3 regions of the Streptomyces sp. GL_140 genome follow, and region 1 is predicted to be linked to each of the others. Evidence: riboswitches for the same ligand, from Rfam matches in the RefSeq annotation. Region 1 holds a riboswitch; each other region holds the start of a gene.
The links. A riboswitch is a leader RNA that binds a small molecule or an ion and turns the genes downstream of it on or off. The one in region 1 is predicted to bind cobalamin.
Positions count from the first base shown of each region.

Region 1 (6,136 bases):
CGTGTCCAGGGCGTCGGCGGCCTGCCGGACCAGCGCGCGGGCCGCGGCGAGCTCGGTGGCCATGTCCGCCAGGCGGAACTGGAGCGCCTGCGCGTCGAGGAGGCGGCCACCGAAGGCTTCGCGAGTGGCGAGGTGGGCGAGGCTGCGGTCCAAAGCGCTCTGGGCCCCGCCGAGCGAGCAGGCGGCGATGCCGAGCCGGCCGCCGTTCAGGCCGTTCATCGCGATGCGGAAACCATCGCCCACGGAGCCGAGGAGCCGGTCGGCGGGGACCCGGACGCCGTCGAGCACGACCTGCCGGGTGGGCTGCGCGTTCCAGCCCATCTTCTGTTCGTTCGGGCCGAACGACAGCCCCAGGTCCTCGCGTTCGACGACGAAGGCGGAGATTCCGGCCGGGCCCGGTTCGCCCGTCCTCGCCATGACCACGTAGAGCCCGGCGGCTCCGGCTCCGGAGATGAACTGCTTGACGCCGGTCAGCACGTAGTGGTCGCCGTCCCGCTCGGCGCGGGTGCGCAGGGCGGCGGCGTCCGAGCCCGCGCCCGGTTCGGTGAGGCAGTAGCTGCCCAGGGTCGAGGCGGAACAGAGCGCGGGCAGCCAGCGGGCGCGCTGCGCGTCGTCGCCGTAGCGGTCGATCATCCAGGCGACCATGTTGTGGATCGAGAGGTACCCGGCGATCGACGGGCAGCCCGTTGCGAGGGTCTCGAAGACGAGGACCCCGTCGCCGCGGCTGAGACCCGAACCCCCGTACTCCTCGCGGACGTACACGCCGCCGAGCCCGAGGCCGGCGGCCCGGCGGATCACGTCGAGTGGGAAGTGTTTGGTCAGGTCCCAGGTGACGGCGTGGGGGGCCAACTGCTCCTGCGCGAAGTCGAGGGTGACCTCCGCCAGGGCGAGCCGTTCTTCGGTCGTGGTGCTCATCGCGCTCATCCCGTCGTCGGGATGGTGAAGCTCGCACCCTCCCTGGCCCCGGAGGGCCAGCGCGAGGTGACGGTCTTCGTACGGGTGTAGAACCGGATCGAGTCGGCTCCGTGCTGGTTGAGGTCGCCGAAACCGGACCGCTTCCAGCCGCCGAAGGTGTGGTAGGCCACCGGGATCGGGATCGGTACGTTGACACCGACCATGCCGACGCCCACCCGGCGGGTGAAGTCGCGGGCGGTGTCCCCGTCCCGGGTGAAGATCGCGACGCCGTTGCCGTACGGGTGCTCCGTGGGCAGGCGCAGCGCCTCCTCGTAGTCGGCTGCCCGTACGACGCTCAACACCGGGCCGAAGATCTCCTCGCGGTAGATCCGCATGCCGGGGGTGACCCGGTCGAAGAGGCTGGCACCGGTGAAGTAGCCGTTCTCGTGGCCGGGAAGGGTGAACCCGCGCCCGTCGACGACGAGTTCGGCGCCCTCGGTGGCGCCGATGCCGACGTAGCGCTCGACCCGGTCGAGCGCGTCACGGCTGACCAGGGGCCCGAAGTCGGCCTCGGGATCGTCGGAGCGGCCCACGCGCAAGGTGGCGAGGCGCTCCTTCAACTTCGCGACCAGCGCGTCCGCGGTCTCCTCGCCGACGGGGACGGCGACGGAGACGGCCATGCAGCGTTCCCCGGCCGATCCGTACCCGGCGCCCACGAGCGCGTCGACGGCCTGGTCCAGATCGGCGTCGGGCATCACGATCATGTGGTTCTTGGCGCCGCCGAAGCACTGGGCGCGCTTGCCGTGCGCGGCGGCGGTGGCGTAGACGTACGCGGCGATCGGGGTGGACCCGACGAACCCGAGTGCCTGGACCCGGGGGTCTTCGAGGAGGGTGTCGACGGCTTCCTTGCCGCCGTTGACCACATTGAGAAGTCATCTCATTTGGTCAGTCTGCGGTAGCAGATGAGGGTGCAGGCGATGCTGGTGAAGGCGAGGAAGTGTTCGGCCTTGCGTTCGTAGCGGCGGTGCAGGCGTCGGCAGCCGGCGAGCCAGGACATGGTCCTTTCGACCACCCATCTGTGGCGGCCGAGCCGTTGTGAGGACTCGATGCCTCTGCGGGCGATGCGGTGTCTGATGCCGCGTCCGCGTAACCATCGTCGCAGGTGGGCGTAGTCGTAGCCCTTGTCCGCGTGGAGCTTGCCGGGCTTGCGTCGTCGGCGTCCGCGGCGGGATCGGATGGGCGGTATGCCGCGGACAAGGGGCTCGAGAGCCTGGCTGTCGTGCAGGTTCGCGCCCGAGATCGCGACGGACAGGGGCAGACCGGTCCGCTCGGTGATCAAGTGGATCTTCGAGCCGAACTTGCCCCGATCCACAGGATTCGGACCTGTCAGATCCCCCTTTTCAGGGCCCTCATGTTCACCGAGTCGATCGCGCAGCGGGACCAGTCGAGTTCACCGCGGACGCCGAGTTCGTCGAGGACCAGCCGGTGGAGCTTGGCCCACACCCGGGCCTCGCTCCACTCGGAGAATCGTCGGTGGGCTGTCGCCCCCGAGGGGCCGAACGATGCCTTGGGAAGCTGCTGCCAGGTACAACCCGACGTCGCGACGAACACGATCGCGGCCAGTACTTCACGGTCACCATGCCGGCGCCGCCCACCGCCCTGAGGCCGCGACGGCGCGTCCGGCACCACCCGCTGGAACAGCTCCCACAGCTCGTCCGGCACCAGCCGTTCAACGATCCCCACCATGGCCGACAGTCTACCCGCGAAGCCCAAATGAGATGACTTCTGAGCACGCCCGGCGGCAGGCCCGCCTCCAGGAACAGCTCGGCCAGCCGCAGCGGTACGGACGGATCGCGCTCGGAGGGCTTCAGGACGAAGGAGTTCCCGCAGGCCAGGGCGGGGGCGGCCTGCCAAAGGGGGATCATCGCGGGGAAGTTGAAGGGGGTGATCCCGGCGACGACGCCCAGCGGCGTGCGCAGGGAGTGCACGTCGATCCCGGTGCTCACGTTGTCGCTGAATTCGCCCTTGATGAGGTGCGGAATCCCGGCGGCGAACTCGACCACCTCCAGCCCGCGTTGCAGGTCGCCGTGGGCGTCGGCGACGGTCTTGCCGTGCTCGGCGGACAGCAGCCGAGCGATCGAGTCCCTTTCCCCTTCGACCAGTTGCAGGAAGCGCAGCAGTACGCGTGAACGGCGCTGCGGGTTCCACTGGCCCCACTCGGCCTGCGCCTCCTGCGCGTTCTCGATGGCGGCCTCGGTGTCGACGCGCCCGGCGAGCGGCACGCGCGCCTGTACCGAGCCGGTGTTGGGGTCGTACACGTCGGCGAAGAGGCCGGAGGTGCCGGTGGTGTGCTTGCCGCCGATGAAATGGGTGAGCTCGCGGACCATGGGTGCCTGCTCTCGTCAGGTTGGATCCGGGGATGGCACGACGCAGCCGCGGACGGGCCGGATGGGGCACGCCGCGGGGAAGGTCGTGAGAACTACGAGCGCGCGGAAAGGTGGTGCGCGCGCTCCGCCGGATCACCAGGGTCGTGGGTACAAACCGGTGCCATGCGTGTCTGCTCCATCCTCGTGGACAACACGGAACGTTCCGCGGCCGGTATCCTGACTCCCGGATCCCCGCGTGCCGCCCGCCTTCCCGACAGACCTCGTCAGTGGCGTGTGGATGGCAGCACACTCCCCGGTCACAGTGGCGGGACCGTGCCGGTTTCTCACCGGCTTCCCTGCACCGCGGACCTTTGCCCACGAACATATAGTTGGACGTCCTAGTAAGTCCACCCCCGGCGTCGGCGCGCCCGTAGTTGGCTCAATCGCATGGTCCGCGCGCACGTCGGCCGGCGCGAGCGCGACGGCCGAGCGGAGATCAAGCAGGTCGAGGTGCTAGGAGTTGCTCCACCCGGTCGTGCTCGAATACGAGTCGATCAGGTCGACCACGAAGACGAGGGTCGAGCCCGCCGGGATCAGCCGCGAGGGCGACTGGTTGCCGTAGCCGAGCCGCGGGGGAACGATGATCTCGCGCCGGCCGCCGACCTTCATCCCCCTCACCCCCCGGTCCCACCCCTTGATGACCTTGCCGCTGCCCAGGGCGAACTTGAACGGCTCGCCGCGGTCCCAGGAGGCGTCGAACTCCTTCCCGGAGGCGAAGGTCACCCCGACGTAGTGGACCCTGACCACCATCCCCGGCTTCACCTCGGGCCCGTCCCCGACGACCAGGTCCCGGACGGTCAGCTCGGCAGGAGCATCACCCTCCGGAACATCGACCTCGGGCTTCGTCAGTTCACTCATGGCCGCCTCGCCTCATCACTTTCCGCCGGAAGCCCGCGCACGGACCATCCGGACACATGGACGCTCCATGCAGCAGATGGCCACGCTACCGAGGATGCCGGCGGAATCCGTGAACCGGAGCGACCCGCAGGGCTCTATGCGCTACCGGGAACGTGCAGCTCGCCCGTGCGTGCCACGGCCGCGTACCAGTGGGCGCTCGACTTGGGCGTGCGCTCCAGGGTGTCGTAGTCGACGTGGATCGCACCGAACCGTTTGGCGTAGCCGTAGGACCACTCGAAGTTGTCGAGGAGGGACCACAGGAAGTAGCCGCGTACGTCCGCGCCGTCGGAGATCGCCCGGTGTACGGCATCGAGGTGCGCGTGGACGTACGCGGCGCGCTCCGGGTCGTGGACCGTGCCGTCCGGGCCGACCTCGTCCTCGTACGCGGCTCCGTTCTCGCTGATGACCAGCGGCAGGCCCGGATAGCGGGCGGCGGTGCGGGTCAGCAGGTCGTACAGGGCGCCCGCGTCCACCGGCCAGCCCATCGCGGTGCGCTCGCCCGGCGCACGGTGGAAGGCGACCTGGTCCGCTCCCGGCCAGGGCGAGTACGCGCTGTTCCCGTGACCGTCGTCCTGCGGCCGCTCCGCGCCCTTCACCGCGTACGAGACGACCGTCGGGGTGTAGTAGTTGACGGCGAGCAGGTCCAGGGGCTGGTGGATCGTGGCGGCGTCGCCGTCCCGGACGAAGGCCCAGTCGGTCAGGTGGGCGGTGTCCGCCAGCAGGTCCTGGGGGTAGGCACCCTCCAGCATGGGGCCGAGCCAGATCTGGTTGCCCACGGCGTCGATGCGCCGGGCCGCGTCCCGGTCCTCGGGCGACGGGGTCAGGGGGCGGACCTCGTGGAGGTTGAGGGAGACTGCGAGCCGGGCGTCGCCGGGCAGTGCGGACCGCAGGGCCTTCACGGCGAGGCCGTGGCCGAGGTTGAGGTGGTGGGCCGCGCGCAGGGCGGCGACCGGGTCGGTGCGGCCCGGCGCGTGGACGCCGGATCCGTAGCCGAGGAACGCGCTGCACCAGGGCTCGTTGAGGGTGATCCAGTGCTTCACCCGGTCGCCGAGGGCGTCGGCCACGATACCCGCGTACTCGGCGAACCGCTCGGCGATGGCGCGCTCGGGCCAGCCGCCCGCGTCCTCCAACTCCTGTGGCAGGTCCCAGTGGTAGAGGGTGAGAGCGGGTTCGATTCCGGCGGCCAGCAGTTCGTCGACGAGCCGGCGGTAGAAGTCCAGGCCCTTCTGGACGGCCGGCCCCCGGCCGGTCGGCTGGACCCGGGACCAGGAGACGGAGAACCGGTAGGCGCCCAGGCCCAGTTCTGACATCAGGCGGACGTCCTCGGGGAACCGGTGGTAGTGGTCGACGGCCACGTCCCCGGTGTGGCCCTCGAACACCTTGCCCGGGGTGTGGGAGAAGGTGTCCCAGATGGACGGGGTCCGGCCGTCCTCGCGGGCGGCGCCCTCGATCTGGTACGCGGCGGTGGCCGTGCCCCACAGGAAGCCGGGCGGGAAGGTGCGGACGGTGGTGAGTGGCCGGGTCTCGGACGCGGTCATAGGAGAGCGCTCCCAACGCGAGCTTGGATGATGCGGTGCGGACAGGGGGGAAGGGGGAGAGAGGGGGAGGAGGCGGTTCTTGGTCGGCCGGTCAGTTCTTGACGGCGCCGGCAGTGATGCCACCCACGATGTGCTTGCCGAGTACGGCGAAGACCAGGAGCAACGGCAGCGTGGAGATGAGCGCCCCGGTCAGTACGACGGCCTGGTCGACCGTGTGGTTGCCCGCGCCGAGGCCGGCCAGGGCGACCTGGAGCGTGGGGTTCCCGTCGGGGGTCAGGGCGATGAAGGGCCAGAAGAAGTCGTTCCAGGCCTGCACGAAGACGAGCATTCCGAGCACCGCCATTGCGGGCCGCGCCACGGGGAACACCACGTGCCAGACAA
Region 1 covers NZ_CM174404.1:8,027,164-8,033,299, forward strand. Annotated here, with positions in the region: gene AC3IYJ_RS37315 (acyl-CoA dehydrogenase family protein) at 1-924, opposite strand, end outside; partial or broken gene AC3IYJ_RS37320 (aldehyde dehydrogenase family protein) at 921-1,826, opposite strand; one part of gene AC3IYJ_RS37325 (IS5 family transposase) at 1,832-2,292, opposite strand; one part of gene AC3IYJ_RS37325 (IS5 family transposase) at 2,292-2,640, opposite strand; partial or broken gene AC3IYJ_RS37330 (aldehyde dehydrogenase family protein) at 2,682-3,281, opposite strand; cobalamin riboswitch at 3,471-3,641, opposite strand; gene AC3IYJ_RS37335 (FKBP-type peptidyl-prolyl cis-trans isomerase) at 3,774-4,178, opposite strand; gene AC3IYJ_RS37340 (GH1 family beta-glucosidase) at 4,313-5,755, opposite strand; gene AC3IYJ_RS37345 (carbohydrate ABC transporter permease) at 5,847-6,136, opposite strand, start outside.

Region 2 (6,136 bases), 2.4 Mb from region 1:
CGCGGCGCGGGCGATCTTCGTCGCCGGGCGCGAGCGCAGGTAGTACGTGGTCTTCAGGCCCTGCTTCCAGGCGTACGCGTACATGGAGCTGAGCTTGCCGATGGTCGGCGTCTCCAGGAACAGGTTCAGCGACTGCGACTGGTCGAGGAACGGCGTACGGGCCGCCGCCATGTCGATCAGGCCGCGCTGCGGGATCTCCCACGCCGTGCGGTACAGCTCGCGGACCTCGGCAGGGATCCAGCCGAAGCCCTGGACGGAGCCGCTGGATTCGCGCAGCGCCTCGCGGGTCTGGGCGTCCCAGACGCCGAGCCGCTTGAGCTCCTGCACCAGGTAGCCGTTGACCTGGAGGAACTCCCCGCTCAGCGTCTCGCGCTTGAAGAGGTTGGAGACCTGCGGCTCGATGCACTCGTACACGCCGGCGATCGACGCGATGGTCGCCGTCGGGGCGATGGCCAGGAGGAGGGAGTTGCGCATCCCGGACTTCGCGACCCGGGCGCGCAGCGCGTCCCAGCGCTCCGGCCAGTTCAGCTCGACCTCGTAGTGGTCGGGGTGCAGGACGCCGCGGGCGGTACGGGTCTGCTCCCAGGCGGGGAGCGGGCCGCTGCGCTCGGCCAGGTCGCACGAGGCCTCGTACGCGGCGAGCATGATGCGCTCGGAGAGCTTGGTGGACAGGGCCTTCGCCTCGGGGGAGTCGAAGGGCAGCTTCAGCTGGAAGAAGACGTCCTGCAGGCCCATCGCGCCCAGGCCCACCGGGCGCCAGCGGGCGTTGGAGCGGCCGGCCTGCTCGGTCGGGTAGAAGTTGATGTCCACGACGCGGTCGAGGAAGGTCACGGCGGTGCGGACGGTCTCGTCCAGCCGCTCCCAGTCGATGTCGCCGGCCTCGGCGAGCACGAAGGCGCCGAGGTTGACCGAGCCGAGGTTGCAGACGGCCGTCTCGCCGTCGTTGGTGACCTCGATGATCTCGGTGCACAGGTTCGAGGAGTGGACGACGGTGCCCGGCTCCGCGGTCTGGTTCGCGGTGCGGTTGGAGGCGTCCTTGAAGGTCATCCAGCCCTGGCCGGTCTGCGCGAGGGTGCGCATCATCCGGCCGTACAGGTCGCGGGCGGGGATGGTCTTGCGGGCCAGGCCGCCGGCCTCGGCCTTGCGGTAGGCGGCGTCGAACTCGTCGCCCCACAGGTCGACGAGCTCGGGGACGTCGGCCGGGGAGAACAGCGACCAGTCGGCGTCGGAGTTCACGCGGCGCATGAACTCGTCCGGCACCCAGTGCGCCAGGTTCAGGTTGTGGGTGCGGCGCTGGTCCTCGCCGGTGTTGTCGCGGAGCTCCAGGAACTCCTCGATGTCCGCGTGCCAGGTCTCCAGGTAGACGGCCGCGGCGCCCTTGCGGCGGCCGCCCTGGTTGACGGCGGCGACGGAGGCGTCCAGCGTCTTGAGGAACGGCACGATGCCGTTGGAGTGGCCGTTGGTGCCGCGGATCAGGGAGCCGCGGGCCCGGATGCGCGAGTAGGACAGGCCGATGCCGCCGGCGTGCTTGGAGAGGCGGGCGACCTGGTGGTAGCGGTCGTAGATCGAGTCGAGCTCGTCCAGCGGGGAGTCCAGCAGGTAGCAGGAGGACATCTGCGGGTGCCGGGTGCCGGAGTTGAAGAGCGTGGGGGAGGACGGCAGGTAGTCCAGGCGGCTCATCAGCCGGTAGAGGGAGGCGACTTCCTCGACGGCCTGAACGCTCTCGTTCTCGGCGAGTCCGCAGGCCACGCGCAGCATGAAGTACTGCGGGGTCTCGATGACCTGGCGGGTGATCGGGTGGCGCAGCAGGTAGCGGCTGTGCAGCGTGCGCAGGCCGAAGAAGCCGAAGCGGTCGTCGGCGCCCTCGGCGAGCGAGTGCTCGACCAGCGCGTCGAGCCGGTTCGCGTGGAGACGTACGAAGTCTGCGGTGCGGTCGGCGATCAGGCCTTCGCGGTGACCCACCTCGACGGAGCCGGAGAACGAGAGGGAGCCCTGGCCGGCGGCCTCGTCGCGGACGGCCAGCGTCAGCAGCCGGGCGGCGAGCCGGGAGTACGCCGGGTCCTCGGAGATCAGCCCGGCGGCCGCCTCGGTGGCGAGCGTACGCAGCTCCGCCTCGTCGGCGGCCGCGCTGCGGCCGCGCAGCGCGGCGGCGGCGACCCGGCCGGGGTCGGTGTCGGGCAGATCGGCGGTCAGCTCGGTGAGCGTGCGCAACAGCGCGGCCCCCGGACCCTCATAGGCGGACGGGTCGGACTCGGCGCGCGGTGCGGAAGGCGCGATGGTCACGGGGGGAGCTCTCCCTCGCTCGGCTCCGGGAACACCGTTGGTGCGGGGCGCGAGGGGGCGCACGCGGGGAAGTGCGGACCTGGCAGGGCACGCATACGCCACGTGACGTCCACCGGCCCAACCGCGAGGCCCGGACGAATCGGCACCCGGGTCGGACGATCCGGGCGCACTGTCGACAGGTCCTCGGACTTGTGGATGCACCGAACGGGTCCGGGCATTTCATACCGTTGCGGGACAGTTCCGGATTCTCACCGGATTCCCCTGCGACGACAGCGAGGACGAGCATACATGTGGGGGCCGCCCCTCGCGGTAGCCCCCACATGTTGTGTCGCCCGTCGGCGGTGGCGCGCTGTTACAGCTCGACGCGGTAGGTGAGCAGGGGCAGGCCCGGGACCGGGTACCAGTCCCGTTCCGGGGTCCGTACGAAGCCCAGCCGGTGGTAGATCCGGTGCGCTCCCAGCATCTTCTCGGTGGTCGACAGCGTCAGGTGGGTCACGCCCTCCAGCTCCCGGGCGCGGGCCATGCAGGCGCGCACCAGGGCCTCGCCGGCGCCCCGGCCGCGGGCTTCGGGCGAGACGGCCAGCATCCGGAACTCCGCCTCGTGGGGGCCGGCGATCTGGGCGAGCGGGCTGCCGGGAGGGGCGAAGGTCACATTGCCGAGCAGCGTGCCCTCGTACTCCGCGACGATCACTTCGGCGTCGGCCGCCCGGCCGGCGACGTCGCGCAGCCGGTCCAGGTAGGGGTCGTCCTCGGCGAAGTCCAGCAGCTCGTCGCCGAGGTACGCCTGTGCGGTGAGCTCGCCCAGCTCTTCGTATTCGGCGGCCGTTGCCGCCCTGATGACGATGTCCATGGCACCGAGTGTGCGACAGGGTGCGCGAAAGGGCCGCCCTGCCTCCCGCCGGTGGGGCGGGAGGAGGGGCGGCCCCGGTGTGCGCGGTCCGTGCTCAGCAGCAGCGGAACCCCTCGCGCGGGTCGGCCTCGCGGGCGTCCATGCGGGCCCGCTCGAAGGCCCGGCGGGTCATCACCTGCGCGTCCGGGTCGTGGGTGCGGGCGTGGGCGACGTAGTGGTCGTACGCCGCCTCGCCGGAGAACTCCCGTACGTAGAAGCGGGCCCGGTCCAGGACCTGGCGCAGGCCCGTCACGCGGATTCCTTTACGCGGCCCCCGCCCGAGTCGAGTCCGGCGGCGGCGAGCTCCGCGCGCTCCTCGGCGGTGGGGATCAGCCCGGCCGGGGCGATGATCCGGGACTCGGTCCACGGGGTCTCGGCCAGGGTGACGGACTCCGGCTTGCGGACGGCGTTGAAGCAGGTCCGGGCCGCGTCGAGCAGGACGATGACGATCAGCAGTGCGAAGAGGACCGAGAGGACCCCGTCGACCGTGGCGTTGGTGACCACGGTGTGCATCTCGTCCAGGTTCTTCGCGGGCTTGAGGATCTTGCCGGCGTCGATGCCGTCCTGGTAGAGGTCCCGCTGCGCGAAGAAGCCGATCTTCGGGTTGTCCGAGAAGATCTTCTGGTAGCTGGCGGTGAGGGTGACGGCCACGTCCCACGCCAGCGGGACACCCGTCACCCAGGCCCACTTGAGGCGGCCCGACTTGACCAGCAGCGTGGTGCAGACGGCCAGGGCGACCGCCGCGAGCAGCTGGTTCGCGATCCCGAACAGCGGGAAGAGCTGGTTGATGCCGCCCAGCGGGTCCTTGACGCCGACCCACAGGAAGTAGCCCCAGCCGCCGACGACGATCGCGCTGGCGAACCAGACGCCCGGCTTCCAGCTGATGTCCTTGAAGGACTTGTGCACGTTGCCGAGGGTGTCCTGGAGCATGAACCGGCCCACGCGGGTGCCCGCGTCGACCGTGGTCAGGATGAACAGGGCCTCGAACATGATCGCGAAGTGGTACCAGAAGGCCTTCATCGAGGAGCCGCCGACCACGGACGAGAAGATCTCCGACATTCCGAGTGCGAAGGTCGGTGCGCCGCCCGTGCGGGACAGCAGGCTGGTCTCCTCCACGTCCTTCGCGGCCTGCGCGAGGGCTTCGGGGGAGATGGCGAAGCCGAAGTGGGCGACCGCCTCGGAGGCGGTCTGGACGGTGGCGCCGACGACTCCGGCGGGGGAGTTGACCGCGAAGTACAGGCCCGGGTCGATGATGCAGGCCGCGATGATCGCCATGACGGCGACGAAGGACTCGGTCAGCATCGCGCCGTAGCCGATGACCCGGACCTGGGTCTCCTTCTGGATCATCTTCGGGGTGGTGCCGGAGGAGACCAGCGAGTGGAACCCGGACAGCGCTCCGCAGGCGATGGTGATGAAGACGAAGGGGAACATCGAGCCGGCGAAGACCGGGCCGTCGCCGCGCGAGGCGAAGTCGGTGACCGCGGGCATCCTCAGGACCGGCATGGAGACGACCACGCCCACGGCCAGCAGGCCGATGGTGCCGACCTTCATGAAGGTGGAGAGGTAGTCGCGCGGGGCGAGCAGCATCCAGACCGGCAGCACGGACGCCACGAACCCGTACGCGATCATCCAGATGACCAGCGTCTCCTTCTCCAGGGTGAAGGTGTCCGCCAGCGAGGACTCCGCGACCCAGCCGCCCGCGACGATGGCCAGGAGCAGCAGCGCGACGCCGACGAGGGAGACCTCGGTGACCCGGCCCGGGCGCAGGACGCGCAGGTAGAAGCCCATGAAGAGGGCGATCGGGATGGTCATGCCGATGGAGAAGACGCCCCACGGGGAGTGCGCCAGCGCGTTGACGATGACCAGTGCCAGCACGGCCAGCAGGATGATCATGATGGCGAAGACGGCGACGAGCGCGGCCGCACCGCCGACCGGGCCGATCTCGTCCCGGGCCATCTGGCCGAGCGAACGGCCGTTGCGCCGGGTGGAGAAGAAGAGCGTGACCATGTCCTGGACCGCGCCCGCGAAGATCACGCCCGCGACGATCCAGATGGTGCCGGGCAGGTAGCCCATCTGCGAGGCGAGTACGGGACCCACCAGCGGGCCGGCGCCGGCGACGGCGGCGAAGTGATGGCCGAAAAGCACCCGTCGGTCGGTCGGGTGGAAGTCGACACCGTTGTCGAGGCGTTCGGCGGGAGTGGCCCGGGTCCGGTCCACCTTCAGGACGCGGTCCGCGATGAAGCGCGCGTAGAAGCGGTAGCCGATCGCGTACGAACCCAGCGCGGCGGCGAGCAGCCACGCGGCCGAGATCTCCTCGCCGCGGGAGAGCGCCAGCACGCCCCAGCCGATGGCGCCGACGAGCCCGACGAGCACCCACAGGACCACGGAGCGGGGAGACATGCGCCCCAGCGCCCCCGTGGCACCCTCGGGGCCCTGTGACGGCGAAGGCGAGCCCGGCGTGGTGCCCGGACCCGCCGTGTTCCGTTCTGTTTCCGTTGCTTCCGGTTCAGGCATGATCCCTGGTCCCCTCGTTGATCATCTGCGTAAGCGCAGGGAATCTACGGGGGGCCGCCCGGTGGGCGTAACCCCCCGTCCGCATAGCGGAACGAGAGTCAACTACGAATCAGACCGCGGGGCGCTGGAGTCGGGCGACGAACTTGTAACGATCGCCGCGGTAGACCGAACGCACCCACTCGACGGGCTCCCCGTCGGCGTCCAGCGAATGGCGGGAAAGCATCAGCATCGGCAGTCCGACGTCCGTGCCGAGCAGTCCGGCCTCCCTCGGGGTGGCCAGCGAGGTCTCGATGGTCTCCTCGGCCTCCGCCAGGCGCACGTCGTACACCTCGGCGAGGGCGGTGTAGAGGGAGGTGTACTTGACGAGCGAGCGGCGCAGCGCGGGGAAGCGCTTGGCCGAGAGATGGGTGGTCTCGATGGCCATCGGCTCGCCGCTGGCCAGTCGAAGGC
Region 2 covers NZ_CM174404.1:5,595,122-5,601,257, forward strand. Annotated here, with positions in the region: gene AC3IYJ_RS26080 (ribonucleoside-diphosphate reductase subunit alpha) at 1-2,283, opposite strand, end outside; cobalamin riboswitch at 2,441-2,569, opposite strand; gene AC3IYJ_RS26085 (GNAT family N-acetyltransferase) at 2,636-3,133, opposite strand; gene AC3IYJ_RS26090 (CstA-like transporter-associated (seleno)protein) at 3,228-3,425, opposite strand; gene AC3IYJ_RS26095 (carbon starvation CstA family protein) at 3,422-5,572, opposite strand; gene AC3IYJ_RS26100 (GntR family transcriptional regulator) at 5,796-6,136, opposite strand, start outside.
Region 2: linked by a shared signal. The riboswitch ahead of AC3IYJ_RS26080 (ribonucleoside-diphosphate reductase subunit alpha) and the one ahead of AC3IYJ_RS37330 (aldehyde dehydrogenase family protein) in region 1 are both predicted to bind cobalamin.

Region 3 (6,136 bases), 7.2 Mb from region 1:
GCAGGAAGGTCGACCAACGGACGGGCATCCCCGTCCACTTCATGGGACTGTGGGACTCGGTCAAGGCCGCCGGACTTCTGCGCTGGAACCTGCGCTGGCTCTACACACGGCGGATTCCCAACGTCGGCCGGGTCCGCCACGCCGTCTCCATCGACGAGAAGCGCCGGCCGTACGAGGAGTACCTCGTCCTGCCCCCGGAGAAGCCGGGGGAGCCGGGCCCGCTGATCGAGGAGGTCTGGTTCGCCGGAGTCCACTCGGACGTGGGCGGCACCTTCGAGGAGGACCCGAAGCTGCCCACCGTCACCCTCAAGTGGATCGTGGACGGCGCCCTCGACTCCGGCCTGCTGCTCAAGGACGGGGCGTACGCCCAGCACGTCACACTCGGCCCCGCCCACGCGACGGGCACCGTCCACCGCATGGGTGCCGTCTGGGCCCTGCTCACCTACCGCCACCGCCACGTCCCCGCCGGCGCCCGGGTGCACGAGAGCGTCCGCCTGCGCGTCGAGTCCGAAGCCGAGTACGGCCGACGGATCCCGGCCGGTGTCGTCTGGGCGGACGAGCAGTGGTTGGTCCCGCACCCGGGCACCGGCTGACGGGGCCCGGGTCAGGCCTCCTTCGCGGGGAGCAGCCGGGTGCGGAACAGGCCCAGCACCTGGTCCAACGCCGCCCGGGTCGGTTCGCCGGGGGAGTCGATCAGGTGCTCGGTCAGCACCGAGTGCGGGGGAAGCACACCGTCGGGGTTGGCCGCGTCGTCGTCCAGCTCGACGGCGACGAAGGCGTCGCCGAGCTCGCGACGCAGGAACGCGAACCGGTCCCCGGGCACGAACTTGTCCCCCTTGAACCGCAGCCCCATGACCTGAAGACCCTCCCGCTCGCAGCGCCCCCGTACGACGGCGAGTTCCTCGGGGCTGATGTCGATCGTCCGTGACCGGCCCGCCGAGACGGCCACCGGCAGCGACGGCTGGGACAGCACCGGCGCGACCAAGCGGGCGTCGGTGGCCATGGCCAGGGCGAAGCCCCCGGTCAGGCACATGCCGACGGCTCCGACGCCCGGGCCGCCGCACCGCTCGTGCTCGGCGGCCGCCAGGGCGCGCAGCCAGGACACGACCTGGGAACTGCGGCCCGTGGCCAGCACGGTGAACTCCCGGCTCACGCACACCTTGAGGACCGATGACATCGCGTACCGTGCGGTGCCCAGCGGGCCGTGTGCATCGGGATGGGGGTCGCGGCCGGGCTCTCCGAACAGCACCGGGAGCACGGCCGTGCAACCGATCTCCGCGACCCGGTCCGCGAACTCCAGCACCTTCGGGGTGATGCCGGGGATCTCGGCCATCACGATCACGGCGGGGCCGGTGCCGCGCCGCAGGATTCGGCGCCGGGTCCCCTCGTGCGTGAACGTACTCTGCTCATAACCGGCCAGGTCGTGGTCCGCCATGACTCTCCTCATCCCCTCCGTGCACCGGATCCGGCCATCGAACGGAGCTCGCCGGCCGAGGCGAGTCTGGCATGGGCCCGACCACATCCGGTCAGGTGGCCGACCGGACCGCGTGAGCGACCCTGACCGCGTCCGCCGTCGCCCGGACGTCGTGGACCCTGACGGCCCAGGCGCCCTGGTGGGCGGCGATCGCCGACAGGGCGGCCGTGGCGGCGTCCCGTCCGTGCGCGGGCGGTGGTGTGCCGTCCGTTCCGGCCAGGATCTGCCCGAGGAACCTCTTGCGGGAGCCCGCGACCAGGACGGGGCGGCCCAGCGCGCACACTTCGGCCAGTCCGGCGACCAGGCCGAGGTCGTGCTCCGCCCGTTTGGCGAAGCCCAGCCCGGGGTCGATCACGAGCCGCTCCGGCGCAATGCCGCCGGCCACGACGGCCTCGATGCGGGTACGGAGTTCCGCGACGACCTCGCGCACCACGTCCCCGTACACCGCGCGGCTGTTCATGTCGTGGCTGAACCCGCGCCAGTGCATCACGACGAAGGGGGCGCCGCTGTCCGCGACGGTCGGGATCATGGCCGGGTCGGCGAGCCCGCCGCTGACGTCGTTGACCAGGACCGCGCCCGCGTCGATCGCCCGGGCGGCGACGGAGGCGCGCATGGTGTCGACGGATACGAGGACACCCTCGGCCACCAGATCCCGTACGACCGGGATCACGCGGCGAACCTCCTCGTCCCCGTCGACACGGGAGGCCCCGGGGCGGGTCGACTCGCCCCCGACGCCGACCAGGTCGGCTCCCTCGGCCACGAGATCCAGGCCGTGCTTGACGGCGGTCGCGGCGTCGAACCATCGACCGCCGTCGGAGAAGGAGTCGGGGGTCACGTTCACCACGCCCATGACCGCCCACCGGTCCCAGCCCGGCAGCCCCGCGACGGGGGACTGTTCCGCGTTCGGCGCGTGGGTGGACATGCAGTTCGTCTCCGTATGTGGTCGCTGTCAGGTCGTGGCCGGTCCGGCCCGGACGCCTCGGCGTCCGGCCCGGACCTCGACCGCGTCAGCCGTTGTCGGCGGCCAGCTCCGCCCGGACCTCGCGGGCGGCGGCGACGAGGTTCTCCAGCGAGGCGCGGGTCTCGGTCCAGCCGCGGGTCTTGAGACCGCAGTCCGGATTCACCCAGAGCCGCTCGGCCGGGATGGCTTCCAGCCCCTTGCGCAGGAGCGCGGCAGCCTCGTCGGCACTGGGCACACGAGGGGAGTGGATGTCCCAGACGCCGGGGCCGGCCTCCCGGGGGTAGCCGTGCTCGGCCAGTTCGTCGGCCACCTGCATGTGGGAGCGGGCGGCCTCCAGGCTGATGACGTCGGCGTCGAGGTCGTCGATGGCCTGGACGATGTCGCCGAACTCGGCGTAGCACATGTGGGTGTGGATCTGGGTGTCCGGCCGGACACCGCTGGTGGTGAGGCGGAAGGATTCGGTGGCCCACTCCAGGTATTCGGCGTGGTCGGCGGCGCGCAGCGGGAGCGTCTCGCGCAGCGCGGGCTCGTCCACCTGGATGACGGAAGTGCCCGCGTCCTCAAGGTCGTTGACCTCGTCGCGCAGGGCGAGGGCGACCTGTCGGGCGGTGTCGCCAAGCGGCTGGTCGTCGCGTACGAAGGACCAGGCGAGCATGGTGACCGGTCCTGTCAGCATCCCCTTCACGGGCTTGGCCGTCAGGGCCTGCGCGTACGAGGTCCAGCGGACGGTCATCGGCTCGGGGCGGGAGATGTCGCCGGCGAGAACCGGCGGGCGCACGTACCGGGTGCCGTACGACTGCACCCAGCCGTGCTGCGTGGCGACGTAACCGGTCAGCTGTTCCGCGAAGTACTGGACCATGTCGTTGCGTTCGGGCTCGCCGTGCACGAGGACGTCGATGCCGGTCTTCTCCTGGAAGGACACCACCTCCGCGATCTCGGCCTTGATGCGTGCCTCGTACCCGGCGGCGTCGATCCGCCCGGAGCGCAGGTCGGCGCGGGCCACGCGGAGCTCGTCGGTCTGCGGGAACGAGCCGATGGTGGTGGTCGGCAGGAGCGGCAGCCCCAGGTGGGTGCGCTGGGCGGCGGAGCGCTCGGCGTACGACTGGGACCGCCGGCCGTCCGCGTCGGTGACGGCCGCGGTACGGGCACGGACGGCGGGGTCGTGGGTGAGGGCGGAGCCGGCGCGGGAGGCGAGGTCGGCGCGGTTGGCCGCCAGCTCGGCGGCGATCACGTCGGTGCCCTGGGCCAGGCCCCGGGCGAGGGTGACGATCTCCGTGGTCTTCTGGCGGGCGAAGGCCAGCCAGCGCCGCACCTGCGGGTCGACCTCCCGCTCGGCGGCGGCGTCCAGCGGGACGTGCAGCAGCGAGCAGGAAGCGGCCACGTCCACCCGCTCGGCCAGCCCGAGCAGGGTTCCCAGGGTGGACAGGGACTTCTGGTAGTCGTTGATCCAGATGTTGCGGCCGTTGACCACGCCCGCGACCAGGCGCTTGCCCGGCAGCCCGCCGACCGCAGCGAGACCGTCCAGGTTCGCGGCGGCGGAGTCGGTGAAGTCGAGGGCGAGACCCTCCACCGGGGCGGCGGCGAGTACCTGCAGCGCGTCGCCGAGCCGGCCGAAGTAGGAGGCGACGAGCAGCTTCGGCCGGTCGGTGGCACCTCCCAGCTCGCGGTAGGCGCGGGCGGCGGCGTTCAGTTCGGCCGGGGTGCGGTCCTGGACCAGGGCCGGCTCGTCCAGCTGGACCCACTCGGCGCCCGCGGCGCGCAGGTCGGCGAGGACCTGGGCGTAGACGGGCAGCAGCCGGTCGAGCAGGGTCAGCGGCTCGAAGTCGGGGGCCACGCCCGGCGCGGGCTTGGCGAGCAGCAGGTAGGTGAGGGGGCCGACGAGGACGGGACGGGCGGTGTGTCCGAGGGCGAGGGCTTCCCCCAGCTCCGTGACCTGCTTGGTGGAGTCGGCGGCGAAGACGGTGTCGGGGCCGAGTTCCGGGACGAGGTAGTGGTAGTTGGTGTCGAACCACTTGGTCATCTCCAGCGGGGCCACGTCCTGTGTGCCGCGGGCCATCGCGAAGTACCCGTCGAGCACGTCGGCCTCGACGGCCGCGCGGTGGCGGGCGGGGACGGCACCGACCATGACACTGGTGTCCAGGACGTGGTCGTAGTACGAGGAATCACCGGTCGGCACTTCGTGGACGCCTGCGTCGGCCAGCTGCTGCCAGTTCGAACGGCGCAGGTCGGCCGCGGTCCGGCGGAGGGCTTCGGCGGTGACGCGGCCCTTCCAGTAGCCCTCGACCGCCTTCTTCAGTTCGCGGTTCTGACCCTGGCGGGGGTAGCCGTACACGGTGGCTCGTGCTGCCGCGGCTGCGGGCTTGGCTGTCACGGAACTCTCCTTCGCGAGATGTGTCCAGGAACGCCCCGATGACGGGACGTGGACGCGAAGGGAGGACAGAACGCGCGGACCACGTGGCGGGAGAACGCCGCACGTGCCGCTCGCTGTGTACGCCGACCCGCCCACGAGGTCACCGGGATCTCCGCATGCGGAATCGTCCGCGTGCGGGCAGTGGCAGGTCTTCGGACTCGCGGGCACGCCTGCCGGTCTCCCGGCGGGCACCTACTGGCCGTCGCTTCCCAGGACCGTTGTCCGGTCCCAGTGCGTATGACAGCGGTCGTTCCCACTCACCGCTGCGGGGCAGTCCCGGATTCCCACCGGGTTCCCTCTTACGACGCATCCCGCCTGGCGGACGGGGGCGAACCAGCTGCGAGATCCACACTAGGCGGCCGAACTAAAGAATGAGGAGAGAAGTCCAGATACCGGATGCCGAATCGTGATGCCCGCGCGGGGGGAGAGCCGAGGGCGGGTGGTGCACCCGGGTCACTGCTCGCCGCGCCCCACGGCCTAGGCTTCCAGTGGCCCGGGCGACCAGCTCCCGCGCACGACAGGAGACGTACCGCACGATGAATCGCGACGACCCGGCACTCGACGACCCGGTCGGCCAGTCACTCGGCGGCCACCACGCACGGTTCGCCCGCCGGATCGGCCGGGCCGCCACCTACCTTCCGGGCGTCGCGACCTTCTCCTCGGTCTCCGCCGACGCGGGCGCGGCGGAATGGGCCGACCTGGCGCGGCTGCTCGGTCCGGGCGAATTCGCCGACATGTTCAGCTGCCCGGCCGATCCGCCGCCCGGCTGGGAGCCGGTCTTCGACCTCGAGGGCCGCCAGATGATCCGTTCCACGAGCGCACCGACCAGCCGGCCCGTCCGCCCCGGTGCCGGGCCGGACACCGGTGTGGTCGAGCTGGGCGCGGACAACGTGCCCGAAATGCTCGATTTCATCGAGCGGACCCGGCCGGGGCCCTTCTGGCCGCGCACCCACGAGCTCGGCACCTACCTCGGCATCCGCGACAACGGCACGTTGGTGGCGATGGCGGGCGAGCGGCTCCGGCCTCCGGGCTGGACCGAGATCAGCGCTGTCTGCACTGCTCCCGAGGCGCGCGGGCGAGGGTACGCCGCCCGTCTGGTCGGTGCGCTCGTGGAACGGATCGTGGCGCGCGGCGAACGGCCCTTCCTGCACGTGGCGGAGGCGAACGGAACTGCGATCGCCCTCTACGAACGGCTCGGCTTCGAGACCCGCAAGCACGTGACCTTCCGGGGCTTCCGCACTCCGTGACGCTCCCGGCCGCGCGGGCCGCGTGACGCCGCGACGGCGAAAGC
Region 3 covers NZ_CM174404.1:868,803-874,938, reverse strand. Annotated here, with positions in the region: gene AC3IYJ_RS04120 (T6SS phospholipase effector Tle1-like catalytic domain-containing protein) at 1-593, shown strand, start outside; gene AC3IYJ_RS04115 (dienelactone hydrolase family protein) at 605-1,435, opposite strand; gene folP (dihydropteroate synthase) at 1,527-2,396, opposite strand; gene metE (5-methyltetrahydropteroyltriglutamate--homocysteine S-methyltransferase) at 2,482-4,806, opposite strand; cobalamin riboswitch at 4,972-5,199, opposite strand; gene AC3IYJ_RS04100 (GNAT family N-acetyltransferase) at 5,382-6,092, shown strand.
Region 3: linked by a shared signal. The riboswitch ahead of metE (5-methyltetrahydropteroyltriglutamate--homocysteine S-methyltransferase) and the one ahead of AC3IYJ_RS37330 (aldehyde dehydrogenase family protein) in region 1 are both predicted to bind cobalamin.